Regions from separate parts of the Allobosea sp. RIT-PG3_2 genome, predicted to be linked through region 2. Evidence: predicted binding sites of a transcription regulator. Region 2 holds the regulator's gene; each other region holds the start of a gene.
The links. The regulator PhoB, encoded in region 2, activates phosphate uptake and scavenging genes when phosphate is short. The targets are predictions, from matches to a motif close to TGTCATNNANCTGTCAT.

Region 1 (9,754 bases), on a different contig from region 2:
ATTGGCACGGCTCCAGTTGCCCGCGCGATCGAGCAGGCCGCTGATCGACAGCTTTCCCGCTGCGGCTGTGCCTTCGGCGGAGAGCGCCGTCTCGCCGGACGCTGCCCGCGTCAGGCGGAAGCTGGCATCGAGCCGCGCCAAGCCTTCCCCTGCCCGTATCAGGGCCTGCGTGGCCGCTTCCGGCAGCAGCGGCCCGGCCAATGCCGTCAGGGTCTCGAACCGCGGCGCACGGACTCGCCCGGTGATCTCCCCGCCCTCGGCCAGAAGCGAGCCGGCGCCGGTGACACTGACCCCGCCGAAACCGTCCACTGAAAGCCGGCTGAGCCGCCAGATATCGCCCTCCCGGCGCAGATCGAGGCTGGCCGACCCCGGCGGGGCATTGCGGAAGCGCGCATTGGCGAGCGTCAGGTCGAGGGCGATGTCGCGCTGCCTGAACAGGCCACCGAGGCTCGCGCCCGGCGGCAGGGCGTCGAGCGCGAGCCCGCTCACCGTCGCCTTGGCGGCAAGCCGGGCCGGACCAGCCTCGCCAGAGGCGTCGAGCCGCAGGCCGGAGGAGCCGACGACCAGCAGACGCTGGAATGTGGCACGTTCGCCCGCCCATGAACCGAGCGCGTCGGCATCGATCCGCCCGAACCCCGCGACGAAATCCGCTAGCGCCGGATCGAGGCCAGCACGCGCCAGCACCAGCGCGACCCGGCGCGCATCCTCGGCCTTCAGATTGATGCGCCCGGAAGCCCCGTCCGCATTGATACTCCCGCTCGCACCGGCAAGCGCGCCGGCGACGCGCACCGACGCGGAGGCATCGCTCAGTCCCCCATCATGCAGGCGGCCGCGCAAGGCAAAGCCCGAGAAATCCTCGCCGCGCCAGATGACCTGGTCGAGGTCGAGCCCGACATCGACCGTGCCCGGCAGGCCCTGCAGGGCCCGTTCGAAGCCCTGGCGCTCGGCCAGCGCCGCCATCAGCGCATCGGCATCGAGCCGGCGCGCGCGCAGCGCCAGCGAACCGGCGCCCCTTCCGGGCAGATACTGGCCCTCGCCCTCCAGCCGCGCGGCGCCACCGGCGAGATCGAGCGTGAGCCCGGCGAGATCGAGCTGGCGGCTGCCGCCCTTGACCCTCCCCGAGAGCGCGACGGCCCCGCCCGGCGAGAGACCGAAGGCGCCATCGAGCTCGACGCCGACACGACCCTGCCCCGATGGCAGAACCAGCGAACCGTCGAAATTGAGCTGCAGATCCTCGCCGGTGAGAAAGGCTTTGGTGCGCAGCCGGCCGCCCTCTTCCAGTTCGCCCGTGGTCACGCGCAGCGAGGCGCCGGCCACCTCGCCTTCGAAGCGCCAGGGGCCGGCGAGGCTGACCGCGGACACCTCGGCGGCGATGGGCGACAGCGAGACCGCCGGCTTGCCGGGTTCCCGCCAGACCAGGGCCGAACGGCCGATCCGGAGACGATCGAGCCGCGCCTCGGTTGGGAGACCCTTGCCCGTTCGCGCGGGCATCTGGATTGCGCCGGCATCGTCGAGAACAAGTGAGATCGCGGCGCCGTCGATCTCGGCCTCGGAGAAGCGGAACTCCCCGCGCGCCATCGCGGCCAGCGCCAGCTCGACGGTCACCTGCTCGGCCGTCGCCGAACTCGTGGCGCCGTTGCCGCTGCCGATCCTGACGTTCTCAAGCGAGATGCGCGGCGAAGGCAGCAGGCGCAGGCCGATGGCGCCGCCGATCTGCGTCTCGACGCCAAGCGCCTCGCTCAGCCTGGCCTCGATCTGAGGCCGGTAGGCCCGCCAGTCGACGAAGCCGGGGCCGATCAGGGCCGCCAGCAGCGCCAACACCAGCAGGCCGGCCAGAACTGTCAGGCTTTCACGCAACGTTCGCTTTCTGTCCCTGTCGCCGAGATGGCGTAGCGCCGGTTGGAAACCGGCAGCCGCGCGCGATCATGCCTGCAAGTCGCGGCGGGATCACGACATTTTCGCGAAGGGCGCGGGCAGCGCAAGCCGCGCCGATGTCACAGGACGACGATTTTGCCGGGATTGAGGATGTTCTGCGGATCGAGCGCCCGCTTCAGCGTCCGCATCACCGCGAGCGCCTCCGGCCCATGTTCCTGTTCGAGATACTTCATCTTCTTCTGGCCGACGCCATGCTCGCCGGTGCAGGTGCCGCCCATGGCGAGCGCGCGCTTGACCAGCCGGTCGATGAAGCCCTGCGCCCGCTCGACCTCGCCTGCGTCGTTGAGGTCGACCAGCGGCTGGGTGTGGAAATTGCCATCGCCGACATGGCCCGCGATCGGCGCGATCAGCCCGGAGGCCTCGATGTCGCGCTTGGTCTCTTCGACGCATTCGGCGAGCTGCGAGATCGGCACGCAGACATCGGTCGCCACCGACTCGAAGCCGGGCCTCAGCGCCTTGGCCGCCCAATAGGCGTCATGGCGCGCCTGCCAGAGCTTGGAGCGGTCCTCCGCCTTGGTCGCCCAGTCGAAGGGGCCGCCGCCGAATTCGGCAGCGATCTCGCCGAAGCGCTCGGACTGCTCGGCAACGCCGGCTTCCGTGCCGTGGAACTCGACGAACAGCATCGTCGTCTCCGCCAGGCCGAGCTTGGCATGCAGATTGACGCCGCGGATCATCACGTCGTCGAGCAATTCGATGCGAGCCACCGGCAGGCCGGTCTGGATGGTCAGGATCGTCGCGTCGCAGGCCGCCTTCACCGAAGGGAAGGGGCAGACGCCGGCGGCGATAGCCTCCGGGATGCCGTGCAGCTTCAGCGTCACCTCGGTGATGATGCCGAGCGTGCCTTCAGAGCCGACGAGCAGGCGCGTGAGATCGTAGCCGGCCGAGGTCTTGCGGGCCCGCGTCGAGGTCTTGACGACGGAGCCATCAGCCATCACCGCCGTCAGCGCCAGAACATTGTCTTTCATCGTCCCATAGCGGACGGCATTGGTGCCGGAGGCGCGCGTCGCCGCCATGCCGCCGATCGAGGCGTCCGCGCCGGGATCGATCGGGAACATCAGGCCCTGGTCGCGCAGATGCTCGTTGAGCTCCTTGCGGGTCACGCCAGCCTCAACCAGCACGTCGAGGTCCTCGCCATGGACGGCGATGATCCGCTTCATCTGCGACATGTCGATGCAGACGCCGCCGAAGGGCGCGTTGACATGCCCTTCCAGCGAAGTGCCTGTACCGAAAGCGATAACCGGCACGCCATGCGCGGCGCAGAGCTTCACGATCTCGGAGACCTCTTCCGTGCTCTGCGGGAAGACCACGGCATCCGGCGGCTGGTTCGGGATCCAGGTCAGGGTGTGGCCGTGCTGCTGGCGCACCGCGAGGCTGGTGACCAGCCGGTTGCCGAAGCGCGCGGCCAGCGCCTGCGTCACGGCTGCGACGGCATCGGGAGAAGGCGGCAGCACTGCGGCGGAGGCAGGGCTGTCATGAAGGGCGGCGGCAGGCAGGCTCATTGTCAAGATCCGGTTTTGGCGCTTAGACTTGGAACAGATCGGTTTCGCAATTGGTTACGGTCTGACATCATCCTGGCTGCAACAGCCGGGTCGAAGTGCTGACGCTGATTGCGATCGATGCATAGTAGATCATGCGACGACAAAATGGGCATCCGCAATAATGCGGCCGTCCCTTGATCGAGGCGCCTGACAGGGAGGCGATCATGAAACACGATACACGCGCCCCGGCGCTGTTCTTCGCACCCTTCGTCTCCTCGGCGATGCGGGTCGAGCCGCAGTGGATCGACTATAACGGCCATCTCAACATGGCGTACTACCATGTCCTGTTCGATCGCGCGGTCGACGAGGTTTTCTCGCTGGTCGGCCTGACGCGGGACTATGTCGAGACGCGGCACGCCTCCACCTTCACGGCGGAATGCCACATCCTCTACAAGCGCGAGCTGACGGAAGGCGATCTCGTCCGCGTCACCGCCCAGCTCATCGGCTTCGACGACAAGCGCCTGCACTATTATCTCGAGATGCGCCACGCCCATGAGGGCTGGCTCGCCGCGACGAGCGAGAACCTGTCGCTTCACGTCGATATGCTCCATCGCAGGGTCGTGCCCTTCCCGGCCGACATTCTCGCGAACATCGCCCTGATGAAGGCCGCCCATGGCATGATGCAGGTGCCCGCCACGATCGGGCGCATCATCGGCATGCCCAGGAAGTCGGCGATCCGCGTCGGCGAGATGGCTGAAGAGCGCGAGACCGAGATCGAAACGCGCCACTGAGCGGCCCGCGCCTCAGACATCCTCGTCGGGAATCTTCAGCTTGTGCCCGCAGGCCTTGCAGTAGACCGCGTCGGGCTCATGCCGTTGCAGCGCGCATTCCGGGCAGGGAAACAGCACCTTGTTGGGGCGAAACAGCGCCTGCGCCAGCCGCACGAACAGCGTGATCCCGACGATCATCACCACGATCGACGTCAGCTTGCCGGCGACACCGGGCAACGTCACGTCGCCGAACCCGGTCGTGGTCACGGTGGCGACCGTGAAGTAGAGCGCCTGGACGTAGCTCTCCAGCCCGCCCGCCTGCCGGAAGAAGAAGGTGTAGACGAAGCCGGTGACGACGAAGAGGAAGGTCGCGATGTTGCTCAGCGCCCGCACCACGTTCTCCCACTCGCGGAAGCGGGTGGAGCGGAACTGAGACCAGACGATGCCTTTATGCGAGAGCGACCAGAGACGCAGGATGCGCAGGAAGCCGAAATTCTCTAGCCATTGCGGCGCCAGCAACGTCGACAGGATGAACAGGTCGAGCAGCATGGTCGGCTGGCGCAGCAGCCGCAGCATGTTGGTCGAGGCGAGCAGCCGGGCCCCGATCTCCGCCACCATGATCACCGCGACCGAATAATCGATCCAGAGGAATGCCGGCTGCTCCCGTAGCAGCGGCGTGGCGACGAAGAAGGCGATGATCAGCAGATCGACGATCGTGGTGACCGCCTGGAAGCGCAGGGCCGCCGGCGTCCGGCCGTGATAGAGCTGGCGCAGCCGGTCGCGAAGGCTTTCGAAACGGCTCTCTTCGGGCGGGGCGTCGGCGGCATCCATTGCGGCGAGCATAGGCGCTCGCCGGATGAGCCGCTACCAGCGCCGCCGCCGGCCGGGCTGCATATCAGCGGCGCGTCGCGACGGCGTGGACCGCATAGCCACGATAGGGCGCGGCGAGCCGGCAATCGGCGCCGGCCGCCTCCGCGAGCGCCCGCACGGTTCCCGGCAGATCCTCCCGCGGCGTGACATGGAACAGGCCGAGCCAGCGCAGCAGCACCGCCTTGAAGGCGGCGGGCAAGCCATCCTGATCGCCGAAATCGACGATGTGCAGCGCCCCGCCCTCGTCCAGACGGCGCAAAGCCTCGGCGATGACGCCCTGCCAGGGCGGGATCATCGACAGCGCATAGGAGATCACGATCCGGTCGAAGCCGGGAAGGCCGAACAGGGCCTGCGGATCGAAATCAGTGGCATCGGCCTGCGCAAGACTGACCCGATCCTCCAGTCCCGCACGCGCTACCGACGCGCGCGCCGTCGCCAGCATCGCGCCGGAGACGTCGAGCCCGTAGCAGGCGCAGTCCGGATAGCGCCGCGCGATCCGGATCAGGTTGCGCCCGGTGCCGCAGCCGATTTCCAGAACGGTCGCGCCGGATGGCGGCCACAGGCCATCGATCAGCTGGTCGCGGCCGAGCAGGTAGAATTTCCGGCTGGCATCGTAGATATGGCGCTGGTGCCGGTAGATCCGGTCCATCAGCCCGGCGGCGGTAACGGCCGATGCCTCGGCCGCGCTCATCGGGCCTGCCCCTTCAGGACATAGAGGTGGAAGCCGCCATAGATCGCGGAACGGTCCTGCCGGCACAGTTCGCGGCTGCGCTCTTCCTCGTAGCGCCACTGGTCGAGGATCGCGGCCGGCACCCGCCCCGGCAGCAGGCGCTCGTCGGCAGCCGTGCGGAAGATCACCCGTGCACCCGGCCGGGCCGTGCGCGTGATCTGCGACCACAGCGCCGTCAGGTCGGCATCGTTCATCCAGTCCTGCGCATCGAGCAGCACATAGGCGTCGCAGCTCTCGGCCGGCTGGTCCTCCAGCAACGCCGTGACCGGGGTCTGGCGATAGGACACGTTCGAGGCGCGCGCCTTGACCGTCGCGAAATGCCCCGGCTGCAGATAGGGCGGCAGCGCCGCATCGGCGCCTTCGGCATAGCGCCGGCCGAAGGCCTGCTGCGCGAAGTAGTTGCCCTTGAGGTCGAAATCGCAGGCGAGCCGTTCGAGCCGCAGCTTCAGCGCCCCGAGGATGCCATCCTCGCCATCGGCGGCCAGCGCCTTGTACTGCGCCGGCGGGATGCCGAGCCCATAGAGCGAGGCCGGCTGCCGCACCAGCCAGCGTACCAGCCTGCGCTCGAAGACCGGCGCGAGGTGCCGCTCGTAGAGCGCCCTCTGCTCCGCGAGGTCGCGGGCGGCGAGCATCGCGCGGGGATTGCCCCCGAGCAGCCGCGCCAGCACATGGCCCGTGCCGATGAAGCGGCCGAGCAGCCCATAACGGTAGAAGCCGTTGGCGAAGAGGTTGATCCGGCGCCGGGCACTGAGCCCCCGGCCTTCCCAATAACCGCGCGAGACGGCATCGAGATGCGGCGCGATCTCGCGGTCGTAGAGCGCGATGTTGTCGCGCGCGTTCGCCCGGCCGAAGAAGCGCAGGAACGTCTCATGGCTTTCCAGCCGTGCCAGCGCCGCGAGCTTCAGCCGGCCGAGCGCGATATGCGCCCCGTTGAGGTCGACGGCACTCACGCGGACTGGCGCCGCCGTTAGATAGGAGAGGATGTTGCAGGACCCCGAGGCGATCGCCACGACGTGGTCGTCGGCCTTGAGCTGCAGCGCCGCCATGTCGACGACCGGGTCCTCCCAGATCTGCGGATAGACCAGACCCGAGAAGGCCCGCGCGAACAGCCATTCCAGCATGCCGGCCTTCGAGAGCGTCTTGCTGCGCCGGACCGCCGAGCCGAGCCCCGAACTGGTCATGCGGCGCGCGGCACGCGCCGTCTGTGTCGCTTGTTGCGTCACGGTTTCCTCCCTCTGCGGGTGGCGGGGCTGCTAGAGGAGTCGCGTGACGGTCAGGTGACGAAGCCCGCCAAAGTGCCACAGCATCGTGAAATAGCGGGGCAGGCCGAGGGGTGAAATCCGGCCGGCGAGTCGCCATATTGCGAGGCACGAGACGGATGGCGGCCCCACCGCCCGCTGAAAGGAGATCGCAATGGGTCTGATGAGCATGTTCGGCGAGCCGAAGAAGGCGGACGAAACCTTCCCGTTCCAGCTGACCGACGCAGAGTGGCGCGCGCGGCTGACGCCGGAGCAGTACCAGATCCTGCGCGGCCATGGCACGGAGCGGGCCGGCTCCTGCGCGCTCAACTTCGAGAAGCGCGCCGGCACCTTCTCCTGCGCCGGCTGCGGCCAGAAGCTGTTCAAATCCGGCAAGAAGTTCGAGAGCGGTACGGGCTGGCCGAGCTTCGACCAGCCGTTGGAAGGCGCGGTCGAGACCAGCGAAGACCGCAAGTTCGGCATGGTCCGCACCGAGGTGCATTGCGCCAATTGCGGCGGCCATCTCGGCCACGTCTTCCCGGACGGCCCGCCGCCCACCGGCCTGCGCTACTGCATCAACGGCGTGGCGATGAACTTCGAGGCGGCGGAAGCGGCTTGAAGCCTACTGCCGTCATTCCGGGCTCAGGCCTTCGGCCTGCCCCGGAATGACGGTGCGCTCTATGAAGCCCGTGGCACCGCCCTTCGCGCCAGCGCAGCCGCATCGACCGAAACCGGCAGATCGCCGAACTGCCCCGACCAGCCATCCCCGAGCCGCGTCGCGATGAAGGCATCCGCGACCTCCCCCGGAGCATGCCGCAACAGCAGCGAGCCCTGCAACAGCAGCGCCAGCCTCTCCGTCAGCCGCCGCGCCTGTCCCTCGTTGCGCATCAGCTCCGGCAGATCGCCCTCCAGCCGCTTCAGCGCCGCGTCATAGCGTCGATCCGCCCCGGCAGCCGTCAGCAACTCCGCCCGCAGCACATCCACCACCCCCTCCTCCCGCATCAGCGAGCGCAGCACGTCGAGGCAGATGACATTGCCCGAGCCCTCCCAGATCGCGTTGAGCGGCGCCTCCCTGTAGAGCCGCGCCATCGGGTTCTCCTCGATGAACCCGTTGCCGCCATGGCATTCCAGCGCCTCGGTGACGACGGCGGGCGCCCGCCGCGTGATCCAGTATTTCGCGATCGGCGCCCCGACCCGCGCCAGCAGGCGCTCGCTCTCGGACGTCTCCTGCCGGTCCAGCGCCGCAAAGAACCGGAATGCGAGCCAGGCGGCGGCCTCGGCCTCGATGGCGAGATCGGCGAGCACGTTCTGCATGATCGGCTGGTCGATCAGCGCCTTCTGGAAGGCGCGCCGGTGCTGCGCATGATGGGCCGCGAGCGACACCGCCATCCGCATCAGGCCGGAGGACGCCGCCGCGATGTCGAGCCGCGAATTATGGTTCATCGAGAGCCCGGTGCGGATGCCACGTCCCGGCTCGCCGATCAGGTGCCCGATGGCTCCCCGGAACTCGACCTCGGACGACGCATTCGAGCGGTTGCCGACCTTGTCCTTGAGCCGCTGGATCGCGACGCCGTTGCGCGCTCCGTCAGGCAGCCATCCCGGCACGACGAAGCAGGAGATGCCCTCCGCCGTCCGCGCCAGCGTCAGGAAGACGTCGGAATGCGGCACCGAGAAGAACCATTTCCGGCCATGCAGCGAGAATGTGCCGTCGCGATTATCCTCGGCCACCGTCTGTGTCTGGCGCAGATCCGAACCGCCTTGCGTCTCCGTCATCGCCGTGCCGACCGTCGCGCCGGTCTTCAGATGCGCTGGCCCCTGCCTCGGATCGTAACGGTTGGACGTAACGAGCGAACCCCACTGCTCCCAGAGCGCAGCATCCTGCTTCAGCACGGGCACAGCGGCATAGGTCATGCTGATCGGGCAGCAGATGCCGCTCTCCGCGCCGTACCAGAGATATTGCAGGGCGGCCCGCGCCACCTGCGCGCCGGGTTCGGGCTGGTTCCAGGCCAGCGCATGCGTCTCCTGCCCGATGGCAAGGCCCATCAGTTCATGCCAGGCCGGATGGAAGGCGATCTCGTCGATGCGGTTGCCGAAGCGGTCGAAGGCCCGAAGCTCCGGCGTATGGCGGTTGGCGAGATAGGCGAGCTCCTGCACGCGGCCGGAGCCGACCGTGCGCCCAGCCTCATGCAGCCGGGCGCTGGCCCAATCGGCACCGAAGACCGCGACGATGCGAGGCAGCACCGGATCGGCGGCGAAGACATCGTAATCCGCCAGCACAGGCACCTGATTGGTGACCTCCCAGCGCCCGTCGCTGCCATGCTCGACCATTGCTGCCACCTCCCTGTGGAACGGGATATAAAATGATCGCTCCGGCAGGGCGCAATCCTGACATCGACGCCCTATATTTGCCGGAGAACGAATCACGCACGAGCAGCTTAGACCCTTGTCCGATACCGACGCCTTTTCCGCTCCCTTGCCCCGCCCCGGCGGACTGGCCGCGCGCGCCGCGGCGCAGCCGGCGGCCGGCTATCTCGCGGGTCTGAACCCGGAGCAGCGCCAGGCTGTCGAGGCGACGGAAGGCCCGGTGCTCGTGCTCGCCGGCGCCGGCACCGGCAAGACCCGCGTGCTCACCACCCGCATCGGCCACCTCATCTCGACCAGCCGCGCCTACCCTTCCCAGATCCTCGCCGTCACCTTCACCAACAAGGCGGCGCGGGAGATGAAGGAGCGCGT
Region 2 (9,754 bases):
CTCTTCGCGGCCTATGTGCAGATCCCGCTCTCGAACATCGTCGAGGGCATCCCGATCGTCGGCACCGTGCTCTACTCGCGCTCGCCCTCGGGCCTCGGCATCTTCACGGCCGGGATCATCCTGGCCTTCATGATCGTGCCCTTCATCGCCTCGATCACCCGCGACATGCTGGAGCAGATCCCCTCGGTGCTGCGCGAGAGCGCCTACGGCATCGGCGCGACGACCTGGGAGGTCGTGCGCCATGTGCTGGTGCCGCAGGCCGGCGTCTCGATCATCGGCGCGGTCATGCTGGGCCTGGGCCGTGCGCTCGGCGAGACGATGGCGGTGACCTTCGTCGTCGGCAACGCCAACCGCCTGTCGAGCTCGATCCTCGATCCGGGCTCGACCATCGCCTCGCGCATCGCCAACGAGTTCAACGAGGCGATGGGCCTCCAGCTCAACTCGCTGATCGCGCTGGGCTGCATCCTGTTCTTCGTCACCTTCGTCGTCCTCGTCATCGCGCGACTGCTTGTCTCGCGGGTGAAGCGCTACTGAGGTCCCGGGAGATGAGCATGACCACTGCTTCCACGCCGCGCGAACTGCCCCATACCCCCTGGGGGCGCGTCCGCCAGTCCCGCCGCACCGCCGACCGGCTGATGAAGATCATCGCCACCGGCTTCACCTTCTGCGCCATCTTCGTGCTGTTCTGGATCCTCGGAATGCTGGTGGTGAAGGGCATCGGCGGGCTCTCGCTCGCGACCTTCACCGAGGTCACGCCCGGCCCCGGCTCGCAGGGCGGCGGCCTCGCCAACGCCATCGCCGGTTCGGTGGTGCTGACCTTCCTGGGCATCGCCATCGCCACGCCGATCGGCGTGCTGGCGGGGACCTGGCTCGCCGAGTACGGCAGGCGCTCGAAGCTCGCGAACCTGATCCGCTTCATCAACGACATCCTGCTCTCGGCGCCGTCGATCCTGATCGGCCTGTTCGTCTACGTCCTGCTGGTCGAGCCGTTCCGCGGCTATTCCGGCTGGGCCGGCGGCGTCGCGCTCGGCATCATCGCGATCCCCGTCATCGTGCGCACCACCGAGGACATGCTGAGCCTCGTGCCCGGCCCGCTGCGCGAGGCCGGAGCCGCTCTCGGCGCGCCGCCCTCGGTCGTCATCACCAGCGTGACCTGGCGGGCGGCCAAGGCCGGCATGGTCACCGGGATCCTGCTGGCTCTTGCCCGCATCGCCGGCGAGACCGCGCCGCTGATCTTCACAGCGCTCAACAACAATTTCTGGTTCTCGGCGAGCCTCGTCGGCGGCGTCTCGAACCTGCCCGTGACGATCTACCAGTTCGCCTCGGCCCCTTACGAAAACTGGCAGCAGCTGGCCTGGGCCGGCTCGCTCATCATCACCATGTCGATCCTGCTGCTCTCGATCGTTGCCCGCCGCATCGTCAGCGGCGGCAAGTAGAGCTTGAATCCAACCCGGTCGCGTCTGATCCTGAAGGACCATGTCGATGCTTTCGACCCTTGAACTCTCCCCGCAATCGCTCGATGCCGAGGCGCCCGTCCGGATCGCGGTGAAAAACCTCGATTTCTACTACGGCGAGCACAAGGCGCTGAAGAACATCAATCTCGACTTCCGCGACCGGCACGTCACGGCGCTGATCGGCCCTTCCGGCTGCGGCAAGTCGACCCTGCTGCGCATCTTCAACCGGATCTACTCGCTCTATCCCGAGCAGAGGGCGACCGGCGAGATCCTGCTGGACGGGCGCAACATCATCTCCAACGATGTCGACGTGAACGAGCTGCGCTCGCGCGTCGGCATGGTGTTCCAGAAGCCGACGCCGTTCCCGATGTCGATCTACGACAACGTGGCCTTCGGCATCCGGCTCTATGAGAGGCCGCCGAAGTCCGAGCTCGACGACCGCGTCGAGGGCGCGCTGCGCCGCGCCGCGCTCTGGGACGAAGTCAAGGACAAGCTGAAGAGCTCCGGCATGGGCCTCTCCGGCGGCCAGCAGCAGCGCCTGTGCATCGCGCGCACCATCGCGCAGAAGCCGGAGGTGATCCTGTTCGACGAGCCGACCTCGGCGCTCGATCCGATCTCGACCGGCAAGATCGAGGACCTGCTGGAGCAGCTGAAGAGCGACTTCACCATCGCCATCGTCACCCACAACATGCAGCAGGCGGCCCGCATCTCGCAGTACACCGCCTTCATGTATCTGGGCGAGGTCATCGAGTTCGCGCCGACCAACACGATCTTCATGAACCCCGGCAAAAAGCAGACGCAGGACTACGTCACCGGCCGCTTCGGCTGAGCGGCGACGGACTTCTTTGTTTTATCGCATTTTCATCGCGCGAACCGGTGCCCACTTCGCTTGAAAATGCTTCGAGGATAACGCCATGACCGATCACATCGTCCGTTCCTACGACACCGATCTCGAGGGCATCCGCCGCAGCCTCGCCGAAATGGGCGGCATGGCCGAGCGCATGCTGGGCGATTCCACCGTCGCCCTGGTGCGCCGCGACACCGCGCTCGCCCAGAAGATCATCTCGGCCGACCAGCGCCTCGACAATCTCCAGCGCGAGGTCGAGGAGAAGGCGGTGCTGACCATCGCCCGGCGCCAGCCGCTCGCCAACGATCTGCGCGAGCTGATCTCGGCGATCCGCATCGCGGCGGATGTCGAGCGCGTTGGCGATCTCGCCAAGAACATCGCCAAGCGGGCCGTCGCCATCGCCGGGCAGTTCCAGCCGCCGCATCGCGCGGTCGTCGGCCTCGAGCACATCAGCCGCCTTGTCCAGGCGCAGCTAAAGGACGTGCTCGACGCCTATGCCGCCGGCAACGAGCAGAAGGCGCTCGAGGTCTGGCGCCGCGACGACGAGATCGACGCGCTCTACACCTCGCTGTTCCGCGAGCTCCTGACCTATATGATGGAAGATCCGCGCAACATCACGTTCTGCACGCATCTGCTGTTCTGCGCGAAGAACATCGAGCGCATCGGCGACCACACCACCAACATCGCCGAGACAATCCATTATCTCATCACCGGCGACTCGCTCGACGTGAACCGGCCGAAGCTCGACACGACCAATATCGAGGTCGAGGCGATCACGGGCAGCTGAGGCAAGACATCATGGCCGCACGCATCCTGATCGTCGAGGACGAGGAGCCGCTCACCCTGCTGCTGCGCTACAACCTCGAGGCCGAGGGCTTCGAGGTCGACAGCGTCGCGCGCGGGGACGATGCGGAGCTGCATCTGCGCGACCACACGCCCGATCTCGTGCTGCTCGACTGGATGCTGCCCGGCCTCTCCGGCATCGAGCTCTGCCGGCGGCTGCGCTCGCGGCGCGACACCGAGCGCGTGCCGATCATCATGCTGACGGCGCGCGGCGAGGAGACCGAGCGGGTACGCGGCCTTGCGACCGGCGCCGACGACTACGTCGTCAAGCCGTTCTCGCTGCCGGAACTGATCGCGCGCATCCAGGCGCTTCTTCGCAGGGCGAAGCCAGGTCACGTCGCGGGGCTGCTGGCCGCGGGCGATCTCGAACTCGACCGCACGACCCGGCGCGTCCGCCGCGCCGGCAGCGAGCTGCATCTCGGGCCGACCGAGTTCCGGCTGCTCGAATTCCTGATGCAGGCACCGGGGCGGGTCTATTCGCGCGCCCAGCTTCTCGATGCCGTCTGGGGCCGCGACGTCTATATCGACGAGCGCACGGTCGACGTCCATGTCGGGCGGCTGCGCAAGGCAATCACGCCTGCCAACACCAAGGACCCGCTGCGCACGGTGCGCGGCGCCGGCTACGCCTTCGACGAGACCTTCGCGCGCAGCTGACGCGCGCGATCGTCAGGCGTTGGGACCGCCCTCGATATCGCCGGCCCAGGCCAGCGCGGTGTCGTACTCCTCCGGCTTGAACGTGCGCACCGTGACGAAGGGGATCGCGGGGTTGAGCAGGTCGACGAAGGCGGCGAGCCAGCTCTTGTCGGTGACCACGGCCTCGCGGGGAAAACGCTGGAGTTCCCAGAGCTTGCCAAGGCTGTAGCGCGCATCCTTCCAGGCGGCGGCCAATGTCATGTCGGTGAAATCGGTGAAGTCGGCGAGGATGCCGATCTTCTCGTGGCGGCCAAGCTTCGCATCGATATCGGCCATGATCTGATCGAGATCATCGGCCGTCAGCGTCCGCGACAGGCGGTAGGCGCCGACATGGTCGGGGGCGGGCAGAATGGTGAGCATGTCTCCTCCTCGGCGAAGACAACGCCCCGCCCGGAGGGAAGTTTCGCGGGAAATCAGTCTGCGGCGGAAGGCGCCCGTGTCGCGGCGTCGAACTGCCCGGCCTCGCTGAGCAACCAGGTGACGAATTCGTCGAGGCCGGGGCGATCCGGCTGGCCGAGCGGGCGGGTGAGCCAGCAGCCGGTCGCGCTTGTGAAGCCGAGACAGAGCGGGTTGACGAGCGCGCCGGAGGCCAATTCATCCGCCACATAGCAGCGCGGCGTCAAGGCGACGCCGAGCCCGGCGACGGCGGCGCTGGTAATCACGGAATAGTAGCCGTAGCGCACGGTGTGCTCGGGCACGGCTCCGCGCAGGTCGTGGGCCTCGGTGAACTCGGCCCAGAAGGTCGGCATCTGATAGTGCTGGAGCAGCGTCATCTTCTGGATGTCGGCGGCGCGGCGGAAACCGCCCATGCGTTCGATCAGGCTCGGCGCGGCGACGAGGGCGACGTCGCGGCCGAACAGGTAGTGCGCCTCCCTGCCGGTCCAGGGCGGGACGCCGTGGGCGATATCGAGATCGGGCTCTTCGGTCTCGCTCTCGCTGACATAGTTGGTGAACTGCACGTCGACGCCGGGATGAGCCTCGGCGAAGGCGGGAAAGCGCCCCATCAGCCAGCGCTCGCCGACGATGGCGACCATGTGCAGCCGGATCGGCCGGGCGACCGCGGAGCGCTCGGCCAGGCGCCGCGCGCCGCGATCCATCTGCTCCAGCGCCGCTTCGGCATAGGGCAGATAGATCGCGCCGGCCTCGGTCAGCTTCAGGCCGAGCGGGCTGCGATCGAACAGCACGGCGCCGAGATGATGCTCCAGCGAGAGGATCTGCTTGGAGACGGCGCTCTGGGTGAGGTTGACCGCCTGCGCGGCGCGGGCCGTCGAGCCCAGTCGTGCGACGGTGGTGAAGGCCCGCAGGGCGGTCGATGACGGGGGAGGCCGACCGGCGGCCATGGGGTATTCCTTTTCGGACTATCTCTGCGGAGATCGTTTCGTTTGCCGGCCTCTCGGTCAAGAGGCCATTCTTCCGCTAGGGGAGGAACGAGCATCATGAACCAGACGACCCGCCTGTGGGGCGGACGTTTCCGCAAGCCGCCGGATGCGCGGTTGATGAAGCTCTCCAGCGCAGCCGGCGAGCACGCCAGGCTGGTGCCTCAGGATGTCGCCGGCGGCAAGGCGCATGCGGCCGAACTCGGGCGCGCCGGGCTGCTGACGGCCTCGGAACTCGACACCATCCTGACCGCCCTCGACGCGATCGCGCGGGACACGGTCGAAGGACGCATCGCGCCTGGACCGCAGGACGAGGACGTCCATACCTTCATCGAGCGCATCCTGACCGAGCGGATCGGCTCGACCGGCGCCAAGCTCAGGGCCGGGCGCTCGCGCAACGACCAGGCGGCGAACAACCTCAAGCTCTATCTGCGCGAGAAGTCGCGTTCGCTGGCGGCGATGCTGTCCGAATTGCTGACCGCGATCGCCGACCAGGCGGAATTGCACGCGGCCTCGGTCAGCCCCGGCTTCACCCATCTGCAGAGCGCCCAGCCCGTCACCTTCGGCCACTGGCTGATGGCGCATGGCCAGGTGCTGATGCGCGATGCCTCGCGCCTGAAGGATTGGGAAGCGCGCTCCGGCCAGTCGCCGCTCGGGGCGGCGGCGCTTGCCGGCTCCGCGATCACGCTCAATCCCGAGCTCAGCGCGCGGGCGCTCGGCTATGATCGGCCGTTCGAGAATTCGGTCGATGCGGTCGGCGCGCGCGACCATGTCGCGGAGTTCCTGTTCGTCGCGGCGATGCTGACGACGAACCTGTCGCGGCTGGCCGAGGAGGTGACGCTGTGGGCTTCCCGGCAATTCGCCTGGGTGACGCTGGACGATGCCTTCGCCACCGGCTCCTCGATCATGCCGCAGAAGAAGAACCCGGACATCGCCGAGATCTCGCGCGGGCGGGCGGCGCGGCTGACCGGCGATCTCGTCGCCATGCTCGGAGCGTTGAAGGGGTTGCCGCTTTCCTACAACCGCGACCTCGCCGAGGACAAGCGCGCCGCCTTCGACGCCGTCGACGTGCTGGAGGAGGTGCTGCCCGCCTTTGCCGGGCTGATCGCCAGCATGAGCGCCGACGCCAAGGTGATGCGCGCCCAGGCCGGCTCCGGCTTCGCGCTGGCGACCGAAGTGGCCGACTATCTCGCCCGCAGGGGCGTGCCCTTCGCCGAGGCGCATGAGATCACGGGGACGCTTGTGCGCTATTGCGAGGAAATGGGACGTGAGCTCGAGACGCTCGACGCCGTCGACCTCCGGGCCGTCGATCCGCGGCTCGACGCCGGCGTGATCGACCATCTGACGCTCGATGCCGCCGTCGCGGCCCGCAGCGGCCATGGCGGCACGGCACCCGAGCGCGTGCGCGAGCAGATCGCGCGCTTCCGTGACAACCTGACGGCTCTTGAAGCCTGGAGCCGGGAGACGCGGCGATGACCGACGCCACTTCACCGATCAGCAGCCGCGATCTCTCTGCGATCGCCCATCTCAGGATCGTGCCGCGGCGCTTCTACGGCCGCTGGTTCGCCTCGGCCGTGATCCTCGCCATCCTGGCCTGGATTGTGATGGCCTTCGTCGAGGGCGACATCGCCTGGCCAGTGGTCCGGCAGTTCTTCACGGCGCCCGCCATCATCGCTGGCCTCGGCAACACGCTGATCATGACCGTCTGCGCGATGACGCTCGGCGTCGTGCTCGGCGTCGTCTTCGCGATCATGTACATGTCGCCGAACCCGGTGCTGCGCAGCGTGGCGCTGTTCTACATCTGGTTCTTCCGCGGCACGCCGCTGCTGCTGCAGCTCCTGATCTGGTTCAACCTGGCGCTGGTCTTCCCGACCATCGGCATCCCGGGTGTGTTCTCCTGGCGGACGATCGATATCATCGGGCCGTTCATGGCGACGCTGCTCGGGCTCGGCATGAACCAGGGCGCCTATACGGCCGAGGTGGTGCGCGGCGGCATCCTCTCCGTCGACACCGGCCAGACCGAGGCCGCCAAGGCGATCGGCATGACGCGGCTGACGACATTGCGCCGGATCGTGCTGCCACAGGCGATGCGCGTCATCATCCCGCCGGTGGGCAACGAGGTGATCAGCATGGTCAAGCTCACCTCGGTGGCGAGCGTGATCCAGTACGCCGAGATCCTGCGCAACGCGCAGACGATCTACTATGCCAATGCCCGGGTCATCGAACTGCTGATCGTCGCTGCGGGCTGGTACCTGCTGGTCGTGACGCTGCTGCAGATCGGCCAGTATTTCCTCGAACGCCACTTCTCTAAGGGGCGCGTGGGACGGCGCATCAAACGCGCCGCGGTTCAGGAGGAGCCCGCATGAGCGCGGTGGCGAACACGGCAGAGGCCGATAGCGCGATCGTCACGATCGCCAATGTCAGCAAGTTCTTCGGGGACCTGAAGGCGCTGAACAACGTCTCGCTCTCGATCGAGCCCGGCACGGTCCAGTGCATCATCGGGCCGTCGGGCTCGGGCAAGTCGACGCTGCTGCGCTGCATCAACCAGCTCGAGAAGATCGACCAGGGCGCTATCCGCGTCGATGGCGAACTGATCGGCTATCGCCGCGTCGGCGACGAGCTGCACGAGCTGACCGACCCGGAGATCGCGCGCCAGCGCCTCGCCACCGGCATGGTCTTCCAGCGCTTCAACCTGTTCAACCACATGACGGCGCTGCAGAACATCATCGAGGGGCCGCTCACCGTGCTGAAGCGGCCGCGCAAGCAGATCGTCGCCGAGGCGACGGCACTGCTCGAGCGTGTCGGCCTCGCCGAGAAGCGCGACGCCTATCCGAGCGAGCTTTCGGGCGGGCAGCAGCAGCGCATCGCCATCGCCCGGGCGCTGGCGATGAAGCCGAAGCTGATGCTGTTCGACGAGCCGACCTCCGCGCTCGACCCCGAACTCGTCGGCGAGGTTCTGAACGTGATGCGCGACCTCGCGGCCTCCGGCATGACGATGATCGTGGTCACGCATGAGCTCGGCTTCGCGCGCGAGGTGGCGGGCGACGTCGTCTTCATGGACAAGGGCGAGATCGTCGAGCAGGGTCCGCCGCAGACCGTTCTCGTCGCGCCGAAACAGGCGCGCACGCGCGACTTCATCGCCGCCGTCCTGAAGTGACGGCAACGGCATCAGTTCACTAGAGGGAGAGACCACATGCTTCGTTTGACCATCGCCGCCGCGCTGCTTGCCGGCACCGCGCTCGCCGCACAGGCCCAAGCCCTGCCGGACCGCGTCAAGACCGCCGGCAAGATCATCATCGCCACCCAGCCGAACTATCCGCCGATCACCTTCAAGGACGTGGCGACCAACCAGCTCTCGGGCTTCGACATCGAGCTCGGCGAGGCCATCGCCAAGGAGCTCGGCATCAAGGTCGAGTGGCAGGAGACCGCCTTCGCCCAGATGCTGTCCTCGCTGCAGACGGGCCGCGTCGACGCGGTGATGGCGGGGATGAGCGACCTGCCGGCGCGGCGCGAGGCCGCCGATTTCATCAACTACCTGGATTCCGGCGCGCAATTCTACACGGTCACGGCGTTCAAGGACACGATCAAGACTCCCGAAGACCTCTGCGGCAAGAGCGTCGGCGCCAGCCGCGCGACCAACTGGCCGCGCCAGATCGGCGAGTGGAGCGCAGCGAACTGCGTCGCCAAGGGCAAGCCCGCGGTCAACGTGGTCGAGACCGAGGGCTCGGTCGATGCCCGCACCCAGCTCAAGACGCAGCGCCTGCAGGGCGGCGTCCAGGGCAGCGAGACGATGAGCCATTTCCAGAAGCTCGAGCCGAACACCTATATCCCGCTTGGCAAGCCCTTCACCCATTCGCTGGCCGGCATCCCCTTCGCCAAGACGGCGGAAGGCACGCAGCTGCGCGACGCCGTCAAGGGCGCGCTCGACCGGCTCCAGGCGAACGGCACCTATGACGCGCTGATCCAGAAGTACGGCCTGCCCGACAACGCGATCAAGCCGATCACCGTCAACCAGGGCAAGTAAGTCCTGCGGAGCATCTGCGCGTCATGCTCGGGCTTGACCCGAGCATCTCGGAAACCGGCGCGCGCTCGTCATGAGATTCTCGGGTCGACGCGATGCGTCGACCCGAGAATCACGCTCTTTTCCCGAAACGGTCCGTCGGACTTGCGATGATGGCAGGGCTGCCGTAACCCGGTCTGGTCTCATCCGGATCGCCATCGCCCGCCACCATGACAGCCTCGATCACCGACCGTTATGCCGCCCTGGTCGAGGCGGACGCTATCGAGCGCGATCCCGCGCAGGTCGCGGTGGTGAAGCGGCTGGAAGTCCTGACCGCCGCCCTCGCAGCCCGCCGCCTCGCCCGCAAGGGCAGCGCGCTGGGCTGGCTCTTCGGCAAGAAGCCGGACACGGCCGAGGCGCCGAAAGGGCTGTACATCTGGGGCTCGGTCGGCCGCGGCAAGACCATGCTGATGGACATGTTCTTCGAGGCCGCGCCGGTGAAGCGCAAGCGCCGCGTGCATTTCCACGAGTTCCTGGCCGA
Region 3 (9,754 bases), on a different contig from region 2:
TGCTGCCGAGGCGATGCCGAGCGAGGCCGATTTCCCCACGACGCCGCCGGGCTCGGACTATGACACGGTCCGGCGCATCCTCTCCTTCATCACCCATAACTGGCGCGAGCAGCCGACGATCGAGGCGATCGCGGATGCGGCCGGCGCGACGCCGACCGATGTCCACCATCTCTTCCGGCGCTGGTGCGGGCTGACGCCGAAGGCCTTCCTGCAGGCGATCACGCTCGACCACGCCAAGGGGCTGCTCGCCTCCTCGGCCAGCGTGCTCGATACCGCGCTCGAGGTCGGCTTGTCCGGCCCCGGCCGGCTGCACGATCTCTTCGTCACGCATGAGGCGATGTCGCCGGGCGAATGGAAGGCCGGTGGCGGGGGCTTGAAGCTCTCCTACGGCTTCCATGTCTCGCCCTTCGGTGAGGCGCTGATCGTGGTCACGGATCGCGGGCTGGCCGGGCTCGGCTGGGTCTCGAACAGCGCCGATGGCGGCAAGGTCGTCGGCGGGCGTGCCGAGGCGCTGGCCGACATGATGCGGCGCTGGCCCCATGCCGATTACCACTATGATCCTGTCCTGACCGCACCTTATGCCGGCCGCATCTTCGAGCCCAAGGCCTGGTCGGCGGAGACGCCGCTGCGCGTGGTTCTGATCGGTACCGATTTCGAGGTACGGGTCTGGGAGACGCTGCTGAGGATCCCGGTCGGCTGCGCCACGACCTATGGCGAGGTTGCCAACCAGATCGGCCGGCCGAGCGCGGCGCGCGCCGTCGGCATGGCTGTTGGCAAGAACCCGATCTCCTTCGTGGTGCCCTGCCACCGCGTCATCGGCAAGTCAGGCGCGCTGACCGGTTATCATTGGGGCCTGACACGCAAGCGCGCCATCCTCGGCTGGGAAGCCGGGCAGGCCGCCGCCGGCTGAATTCAGCGCCGCAGATACATGTCCCAGCAGGGCGCGAGCGCGATCCGTTCGCGCCCTTCGAGTGCGCCGGCGAAGAGCTTGCGGATGGCCTCGCGCGCCGTGGTTGGCGGGCATTTCGGTGCCAGGATCGCGTCGATCCGTCCCAGCTCCGTCAGCATGGCCGGCTTGATCGGCGGCGTGCTGCGGCCGGGATCGAGGCCAAGCGGCACGGCGCGGGCGGACTCGAGCCGGAGCAGGCGGTTCATCGGATCGACGAAATCGAGCGTGAAGACGCCATTGAGCTGGCGCTTGTTCGCAGCCTCCCAATTGCGGATCGCCGTGATGCCCTGCTGGATCTCCAGCATCCAGGTCGCCTGAGCGTCGATTTCCGCATAGAGGATGTAGGAGGGCAGCAGATCGCGCCGGACGAGATCGCGATAGCTCTCCTGCTGGTTGGCATAGTGCTCCAGCATCCCGGCCGCGCGCGAGGCGATATCCGGTTTCACGCTGACCCGCCCGAGCGGTCCGAGATCGGGCACGTCGAGGCCGGCATAGGTCGGGGCGCTCATGGCGGCACGCATGCCCCGTTCGACACAGATCACGGCCGAGGGCAAGGCGACCGCGAGCACCAGCACGAGCATCACCGGCCGCAGCCAATCATCGCGACGCTGCCACCATTCGGAGAGGACCGGCAGCAGGATCGGCCATAAGCCGATGAATTCGAGCGAGCCCGTGTTCTGGGTCTCGAAGAAGGCGAGCGCCGCAAGACCCACGGCAAGCCAGCCGAGAGGCGAATCCGCGAGGGTCCGCCAGCCCGCGAGGGTGCGCGGCAGCCCGTCCCGCCATGCCGAGAAGGCCAGCGCCGCGAGCAGCAGCAGGGCCGGGCCGATGACGTTGAATTTTATCGAGGCCACAGTCAGGAAGCGCGGCAGCAGCGTGCCGGTGTTGAGCCCGAGCAGCGTCAGGACATTCGCGAGATAGGCCGAGGTCAGCCCGGTCGTGATTTCCAGCAGCGCGAGCGCGGCGATGACGGCAGCCGCGGCCGTGATCGCATCCCGAAGGCGCATGCGCCCGCTCAGCATCGCATAGCCGACGAGCAGCGTGCCCGTGACGGCGCCCGTGATCTTCGCCAGGAAGAGCGCCAGCATCAGCGCCGCGACGAGCGCGACCTGCAGGCGGCGCCGCGCGAAGAGCAGCGTCGCGATCAGCAGGTAGAGCAGCATGGCGGCATGCCGGTTGTAGAAGCCGAAGCCGTCGAAACCCGGCATCGGATACAATGAATGCAGGTTGATCGGCAGCGCCGCGAACAGCAGGAAGGGCAGCACGAGCGCCAGCGCCTGCGCGCGCGATCGCCGGGCAACGTCGTTCGCCAGCAAGGCGAGCACCGGCAGCGTCACCGGCAGCAGCGCCCAGTTGATCAGCAGCATCGGCTGCGCATTCGGGAAGAGGGCGTCGAGGCCGGCGGTCAGGTAGAAGCCGAGCGGCCCGACAGGCACGAAGAAATCGAGGCTCGGCACTTGGCCCAGCCTGATGCGCCAGGCCGCATCGAGATAGACAACCGTATCCCAGGCATTCGCACCGATCGGCAGGCGCAGCGGCAGGATCAGCCCTGCGACGGCCAGCGCCGCGAAAGCGGCGATCCATAGGCCGGGAGAAAGCACGAGCCGTGCCGCCATACGGCTGCCCCGCGTTTGGGAGTGTCGCCCCCCGATCTCGCTCATCGCCACGCCGAACTCTCCTGGTCCAGCCGGCGCTATGGCAGACAATCCTTACCAGCAGCCTGCTGCGATTGCAGAAACCCCGGCCGGGGCTGCAACTAGAGCAGCCCGCGCTTAGCCAGATGGCGCATCAGATGCGAGGCGCCGAAGGTCCAGGGCTCGCAGGCGTCGGTACGCTTCATCCGGTTGACGAGGCTGCCCAGCTCCGGCGCGGCGATGGTGACGATGTCCCCGTATTTATGGGTGAAGCCGCCGCCCGGCGCATCGCGGTCCTTGATCGGCGCGAACATGGTGCCGAGATAGAGCGCCGCACCGTCCGGATATTGATGGTGCGGGCCGATCATCTGCGCGGCGAGGTCGGCCGGGTCGCGGCTGATCTTGGCGATCGAGGAGGAGCCTTCCAGCGTGAAGCCGTCCTCGCCCGCTACCGTCAGCGTCACGGTCGTGCGGCGGACATGATCGAGCGTGAAGCCCGCGTCGAAGAAGCGGATGAAGGGGCCGACGGCGGCGGCCGCGTTGTTGTCCTTCGCCTTGCCGAGCAGCAGGGCCGAGCGGCCCTCGACATCGCGCAGGTTGACGTCGTTGCCGAGCGTGGCGCCGACGATGCGCCCGTCGGACGCGACGACCAGCACGATCTCCGGCTCGGGGTTGTTCCAGCTCGATGCGGGATGGAGGCCGGCATCGGCTCCCGTGCCGACCGTCGACATCGCCGGGGCCTTGGTGAAGATCTCGGCGTCCGGGCCGATGCCGACCTCGAGATACTGGCTCCAGGCGCCCTGCTTGATCAGCACCTCCTTGAGATGCATCGCCTCGGGCGAGCCGGGCTTGAGCTTGGAGAGGTCGTCTCCGATGAGCTTGCCGATCTCCTCGCGGATCGTTGCGGCAGCCGCCGGGTTGCCGCGTGCCTTCTCCTCGATCACCCGCTCCAGCATCGAGACTGCGAAGGTGACGCCCGCGGCCTTCACCGCCTGCAGGTCGAGCGGGGATAGCAGCCAGGGCCGCTTCGGATCGCGGCTGTCCACAGGGGTGTTGGCGAGGATGTCGGCCAGGGACCCGAGCGTCTCGCCCTGGGCCGCCCGCAGCGCCGCGGCCGGATCGGCGCTCTCGCAGAGGTCGCGGCTGGTCGGGAAAGCGGCGGTGATGTCGACGACCTGCCCGTCGCGCAGCGCCACCACGGCGGGGCCGCCGAGATCGGGGCGCCAGACCCGGCCGACGAGCGCGGCCGCAGCGGAATCCGTCGGCAGGGTTGCGGTCACGGCAAGGTCGAGCTTCGGCATGATGCGGTCCGGAAACGAGTTCGAGTCGGGAGCGCAGATCAGCCGGTTATGCGCGAATGCGCAAGCCGTACCGCGACCATAGGCGCATTGCGGCAGGCGTCATCGATTTGTCATTGAAATGTCGCCTGCGCTTCATGCTAGCTTGCGCACCAACGACAAGAACCGCGGCGGGGTCCGCCCGCGGAAGGGAGATCGTCCATGACCATCAAATCGCGCATCCTGATGTCGGTAGCGGCCTTCGCGCTCGCCGGCGCCTCGCCTGCCCTGGCACAGACCGAAATCCAGTGGTGGCACGCGCTGACCGGCGCGAATAATGACGTCGTCGTGAAACTCGCCGAGGACTTCAACGCCTCGCAGAAGGACTACAAGGTCGTTCCGGTCTACAAGGGCTCCTACCCCGACACGCTGAACGCCGGCATTGCCGCCTTCCGCGCCGGCCAGGCGCCGCACATCCTGCAGGTCTTCGAGGTCGGCACGGGCACGATGATGTCGGCCAAGGGCGCGGTCAAGCCGGTCCACGAGATGATGAAGGAAGCCGGCGAGAAGTTCGATCCGAACGCCTATCTGCCTGCCATCACCGGCTATTACTCGACGGCCAAGGGCGAGATGCTCTCCATGCCGTTCAATTCCTCGTCGATGGTGATGTGGTACAACAAGGACGCCTTCAAGAAGGCGGGCCTCGACCCCGAGAAGCCGCCGAAGACCTGGCCCGAGACCTTCGAGGCCGCCAAGAAGCTGAAGGCTGCCGGCTTCGACAAATGCGCCGTCTCGAACGCCTGGGCGCCCTGGGCCAATATCGAGCAGTTCGGCGCCTGGCATAACGTGCCGCTCTCGACCAAGGTCAACGGCATGGCCGGCTTCGACGCCGTCATGAACTTCAACCAGAGCCCGCTCTTCCTGAAGCACTGGACCAATCTGGTCGAGCTGCAGAAGGACAAGACCTACGACTATTCCGGCCGCACCAACAACGGCGAAGGCCGCTTCACCTCGGGCGAATGCCCGATCTTCCTGACCTCCTCGGGCTTCTTCGGCAACGTCAAGGCGAACGCCAAGTTCGACTGGGGCAATGCGGCGATGCCGTATTATCCGGAAGCCGCGGGCGCTCCGCAGAACTCGATCATCGGCGGCGCCTCGCTGTGGGTGATGGGCGGCAAGAAGCCGGCCGAGTACAAGGGCGTCGCCAAGTTCTTCACCTTCCTGTCGGATGTCGACCGCCAGGTGAAGCTGCACACCGAGTCGGGCTACCTGCCGATCACCAAGGCAGCCTATGAGAAGGTCAAGGCGTCGGGCTTCTACAAGGACAAGCCCTATCTCGAGACCCCGCTCCTCGAGCTGACCAACAAGGCCCCGACCGACAACTCGAAGGGCCTGCGCTACGGCAGCCTCGTCCAGATCCGCGACATCTGGTCGGAGGAGCTGGAGGCGGCGCTGAACGGCCAGAAGACGCCCAAGGCGGCGCTGGACGCAGCGGTCGAGCGCGGCAACCAGATGCTGCGCCAGTTCGAGCGCACCGCGGCGCGCTGATCCGACAGCCCTCTTGCATCCATTGGCCATCCCGGACAAACCCGTCCGGGATGGCCGTCTCGTCCAAGGAAGCCGATGCAGAAGAACGCCTACTTCAAGGGGCTGACCATCCCCTTCCTGCTGCTGGCGCCGCAGCTCGCGATCACCATCGTGTTCTTCTATTGGCCGGCGAGCCAGGCGGTCTGGCAGAGCTTCCTGCTTGAGGACGCCTTCGGCACCTCGACCGAGTTCGTCTGGTTCGAGAACTATCAGACGCTCTTCGCCGATCCCGGCTATCTCAAGGCCTTCATCAATACGGCGATCTTCTCGACCTTCGTCTGCGTGCTGTCGCTGTCGATCGCGCTGCTCTTCGCGGTGATGGCGGATCGGCAGCTCAAGGGCGGCGAGGTCTACAAGACCCTGCTGATCTGGCCCTATGCGGTCGCGCCCGCCATTGCCGGCGTGCTCTGGATCTTCATGTTCGATCCCTCGCTCGGTATGCTGGCGCGCGGGTTGCAGTCGCTCGGCATCGCCTGGAATCCCCGGCTCAACGGCAATGACGCCATGCTGCTGGTCATCCTCGCCGCGACCTGGAAGCAGATCAGCTACAATTTCCTGTTCTTCCTCGCCGGCCTGCAATCGATCCCGAAAAGCGTGATCGAGGCGGCGGTGATCGACGGCGCCCGGCCGATGCGCCGCTTCTGGACCATCGTCTTCCCGCTGCTCTCGCCGACGACCTTCTTCCTGCTCGTCGTCAACATCGTCTACGTCTTCTTCGACACCTTCGGCATCATCGACACCGTGACCGGCGGCGGCCCCGCGGGCGCGACCGAGACGCTGGTCTACAAGGTCTTCGCAGACGGCAAGGGCGGCTCCAACCTCGGCGGCTCGGCGGCGCAGTCCGTGATGCTGCTCATCATGGTCATCGGGCTGACCGCGGTCCAGTTCCGCTTCATCGAGCGCAAGGTGAGCTACTGATGGCGTCCGTGCTCTGGCTAGAACTGACCGCCGAGGAGCTGCGCGCCAAGGCCGCGGGCGATGCCATCGTCGTCCTGCCCGTCGCCTCGGTCGAGCAGCACGGGCCGCATCTGCCCGTCGGTGTCGACACCATCCTGTGCAGCGGCGTCTGCAAGGCGGCGGCCGAGCGCGCCGGCGATGTCGACGTCGTGGTCACGCCGACCCTGTGGTGCGGCATGGCCGAGCATCACATGGCCTTCGGCGGCACCTTCACCTTCGACATCCCGACCTATCGCGCCGTGCTGCTCTCCCTCCTCAAGAGCATCGAGCGCCATGGCTTCCATCGCGTGCTGATCGTCAACGGACATGGCGGCAACATCGCCGCGCTGACGGCCTTCCTGCCCGATTTCGCGCGTGAGACGCGGCTGCATATCGAGGCGACCACCTATTTCCTGCTGGCCGAGGCGGCGCTCCCGCCGTTGCTGGAGGATCAGCAGGCCGTGCAGCATGCCTGCGAGGTCGAGACCTCGATGATGATGGTGCTGGCGCCGGGATCGGTCCGCGATGCCCGTCTCGGCGAGGCTTTCGGCGCGCTCGACGGCCTGCCCGGGCGCCCGACCGTCTCACGCCACCGTTCCTTCCGGGACATGACCGAGACCGGGGTGATCGGCGACGCCCGCCGTGCCACGACGCAGAAGGGCCAGGCCTGCCTGGATGCCTGCGCCGAGGCTCTGGCCGGGCTCCTGCGCGAGATGGGGAAGGGGATCTGATGGTCGAGGACCGCCGCCTGGGCGACGCGATCGCCTATGTCATCCTGACGATCGGCGTGCTGATCGTCGCCTTCCCGGTCTGGCTGACCTTCGTCGCCTCGACCTGGGACGCCGCGACCGTGATCAACGGCCAGATGCCACTCTATCCCGGCCCGTATTTCCTCGAGAACTACAACCGCATCCTCTTCATCGGCACCTCCGGCACGACGCGCGAGCCGGTGATCGGCATGATGTTCAACTCCTTCGTCATGGCGATGACGATCGCGCTGGGCAAGATCTTCATCTCCGTGCTCTCGGCCTATGCGGTGGTGTACTATCGCTTCCCGTTCCGCATGGCGGCGTTCTGGACCATCTTCATCACGCTGATGCTCCCGGTCGAGGTCCGCATCTTCCCGACCTTCAAAATCGTCTCCGATCTGAACATGCTCGACACCTATCAGGGCCTCGCCGTCCCGCTCATCGCCTCGGCGACGGGAACGCTGCTGTTCCGGCAGTTCTTCATGACGATCCCGGACGAGTTGCTGGAAGCGTCGAAGATCGACGGCGCCGGTCCGTTCAAGTTCTTCAAGGATACGCTGCTGCCGCTCTCGATCACCACGATCGCGGCGCTCTTCGTGATCCAGTTCATCTATGGCTGGAACCAGTATCTCTGGCCGCTGCTGGTGACGACGAAGGACTCGATGCAGACCATCGTCATCGCCATCAAGAAGATGATCGTCACCACCGACGCCCTGACCGAATGGCAGCTCGCCATGGCCACCGCCATGCTGGCGATGCTGCCGCCCGTCTTCGTCGTCATCGCCATGCAGAGGCTCTTCGTAAAGGGCCTGGTCGAAACCGAGAAGTAATCCGCGAATGGCCCAGGTCACCCTGAACAACGTCAAGAAGGTCTATGCCGGCGGCGTCGAGGCCGTGAAGGGCGTCTCCTTCGACATCCCCGATGGCGGCTTCTGCGTGCTCGTCGGCCCCTCCGGCTGCGGCAAGTCCACGCTGCTGCGCATGGTCGCCGGGCTGGAGACGATCTCCTCGGGCGAGGTCGCGATCGGCGACCGCGTCGTCAACCAGATCGAGCCGGCCGACCGCGACATCGCGATGGTGTTCCAGAACTATGCGCTCTACCCGCATATGAACATCTACGACAACATGGCCTATGGCCTGCGCAACCGCGGCACGCCGAAGGACGAGATCGACAAGCGCGTGAAGGAAGCGGCGCGTATCCTGGCGATCGAGCCCTTCCTGGAGAGGCGGCCGCGCCAACTCTCCGGCGGCCAGCGCCAGCGCGTCGCCATGGGCCGCGCCATCGTGCGCAAGCCGCAGGTCTTCCTCTTCGACGAGCCGCTTTCGAACCTCGACGCCAAGCTGCGCGTGCAGATGCGCGTCGAGATCAAGAAGCTGCAGCGAGCGCTCGGCGTCACCTCGATCTACGTCACCCACGACCAGGTCGAGGCGATGACGCTTTCCGACAAGCTCGTGGTGATGAATGGCGGCCAGGTCGAGCAGATCGGCGTGCCGGCCGAGGTCTACCGCAAGCCGGCCAGCAAGTTCGTCGCGACCTTCATCGGCTCGCCGCCGATGAACATCCAGCCCGGCACAGTGGACGGCCCCGGCATCGTGGCGCTCGGCGACGCCATCATCGAGGTCCGGGACCTCCGCGAGGATCTGGCGGCGCAGACGCCGGTCGAGGTCGGCCTGCGGCCGGAGGATATCGAGATCGCCTCGGAAGGGCAGGCGGGATCGCTGCCCTTCGACGTCGAGTTCATCGAGGAGCTCGGCGCGACCCAGCTCTTCCACGGCAAGCTCGCCGGCCATCCTTTCGTGATGCAGGCGGCGACGGGCGAGGTCGCGGCGCAAGAAGGCCGGCTCTGGATCACGGTCGATCCAGACAAGGTCCATGTCTTCGATCCGAAGACGGGCGTGCGGCTGGGCAGGCGCTGAGCGGGTTTCGCATCCTCCACGTCATTCCGGGGCGGGCGAAGGCCCGAGCCCGGAACCCAGAACAAATACCGTCTGAGTAAAGAACGCCACGCTTGCGTCTCTCCAAGAAACGCATCGGTTCTGGGTTCCGGGCTCATCGCTGCGCGATGCCCCGGAATGACCGCGGAGGTTCCGGAGGCCGTAAACCGCTCAAGCCGCGAGGTCAGCCACAAGCGCGTCTAGCAGCAGCGCGCCGTCCGGCGTCGCGGCGAGCCGGCCGCCGGGGCGGTGCATCAGCAGCTTTTCGTCGATCAGGCTGGCGACGCGCTTGGCGTTGAGTTCGCGGCCGGCGAGCGCCTTGAAGACGGCCGGATCGATCCCCTCGACGAGGCGAAGCCCCATCAGCAGGTACTCGTCGCCCTGCGCTTCCGAATTCAACAGCTCGTCCTCGACCAGCGCGTGGCCTTCGGCCTCGACACGCTCCAGCCAGATTTCCGGCCGCTTCTCGGTCGAATGGGCCATGCGGCCCTGCGCCGTCACCAGCCGGCCATGCGCGCCGGGGCCGACGCCGGCATATTCGCCATAATGCCAGTAGACCAGGTTGTGCCGGCATTCCGCGCCCGGCCGTGCGTGGTTCGAGATCTCGTAGACCGGCAGACCGTGCCGGGCCGTGATCTCCTGCGTCGTCTCGTAGAGCGCCGCACCGGCATCATGATCGGGAATCGC

Region 1: AC2FAN_RS17765 (BtaA family protein) is a predicted target of PhoB. The motif match lies at 7,050-7,066, and genes of this name have one in related genera.
Region 3: ugpB (sn-glycerol-3-phosphate ABC transporter substrate-binding protein UgpB) is a predicted target of PhoB. The motif match lies at 3,982-3,998, and genes of this name have one in related genera.

What each region holds. Positions count from the first base shown of each region.
Region 1 covers NZ_JBXWCA010000006.1:52,877-62,630, reverse strand. The annotation lists gene AC2FAN_RS17790 (AsmA family protein) at 1-1,857, opposite strand, end outside; gene AC2FAN_RS17785 (FAD-binding oxidoreductase) at 1,995-3,434, opposite strand; gene AC2FAN_RS17780 (thioesterase family protein) at 3,638-4,204, shown strand; gene AC2FAN_RS17775 (potassium channel family protein) at 4,217-5,014, opposite strand; gene AC2FAN_RS17770 (class I SAM-dependent methyltransferase) at 5,079-5,744, opposite strand; gene AC2FAN_RS17765 (BtaA family protein) at 5,741-7,006, opposite strand; gene msrB (peptide-methionine (R)-S-oxide reductase MsrB) at 7,206-7,640, shown strand; gene AC2FAN_RS17755 (acyl-CoA dehydrogenase family protein) at 7,700-9,349, opposite strand; gene AC2FAN_RS17750 (ATP-dependent helicase) at 9,465-9,754, shown strand, end outside.
Region 2 covers NZ_JBXWCA010000012.1:14,469-24,222, forward strand. The annotation lists gene pstC (phosphate ABC transporter permease subunit PstC) at 1-534, shown strand, start outside; gene pstA (phosphate ABC transporter permease PstA) at 552-1,436, shown strand; gene pstB (phosphate ABC transporter ATP-binding protein PstB) at 1,477-2,283, shown strand; gene phoU (phosphate signaling complex protein PhoU) at 2,369-3,088, shown strand; gene phoB (phosphate regulon transcriptional regulator PhoB) at 3,100-3,798, shown strand; gene AC2FAN_RS24955 (SpoIIAA family protein) at 3,811-4,197, opposite strand; gene AC2FAN_RS24960 (LysR family transcriptional regulator) at 4,251-5,177, opposite strand; gene argH (argininosuccinate lyase) at 5,274-6,689, shown strand; gene AC2FAN_RS24970 (amino acid ABC transporter permease) at 6,686-7,579, shown strand; gene AC2FAN_RS24975 (amino acid ABC transporter ATP-binding protein) at 7,576-8,370, shown strand; gene AC2FAN_RS24980 (ABC transporter substrate-binding protein) at 8,407-9,237, shown strand; gene zapE (cell division protein ZapE) at 9,444-9,754, shown strand, end outside.
Region 3 covers NZ_JBXWCA010000002.1:898,560-908,313, reverse strand. The annotation lists gene AC2FAN_RS09855 (methylated-DNA--[protein]-cysteine S-methyltransferase) at 14-910, shown strand; gene AC2FAN_RS09850 (hypothetical protein) at 913-2,565, opposite strand; gene AC2FAN_RS09845 (fumarylacetoacetate hydrolase family protein) at 2,706-3,884, opposite strand; gene ugpB (sn-glycerol-3-phosphate ABC transporter substrate-binding protein UgpB) at 4,083-5,408, shown strand; gene ugpA (sn-glycerol-3-phosphate ABC transporter permease UgpA) at 5,484-6,365, shown strand; gene AC2FAN_RS09830 (creatininase family protein) at 6,365-7,114, shown strand; gene ugpE (sn-glycerol-3-phosphate ABC transporter permease UgpE) at 7,114-7,962, shown strand; gene AC2FAN_RS09820 (sn-glycerol-3-phosphate import ATP-binding protein UgpC) at 7,970-9,049, shown strand; gene hemW (radical SAM family heme chaperone HemW) at 9,239-9,754, opposite strand, start outside.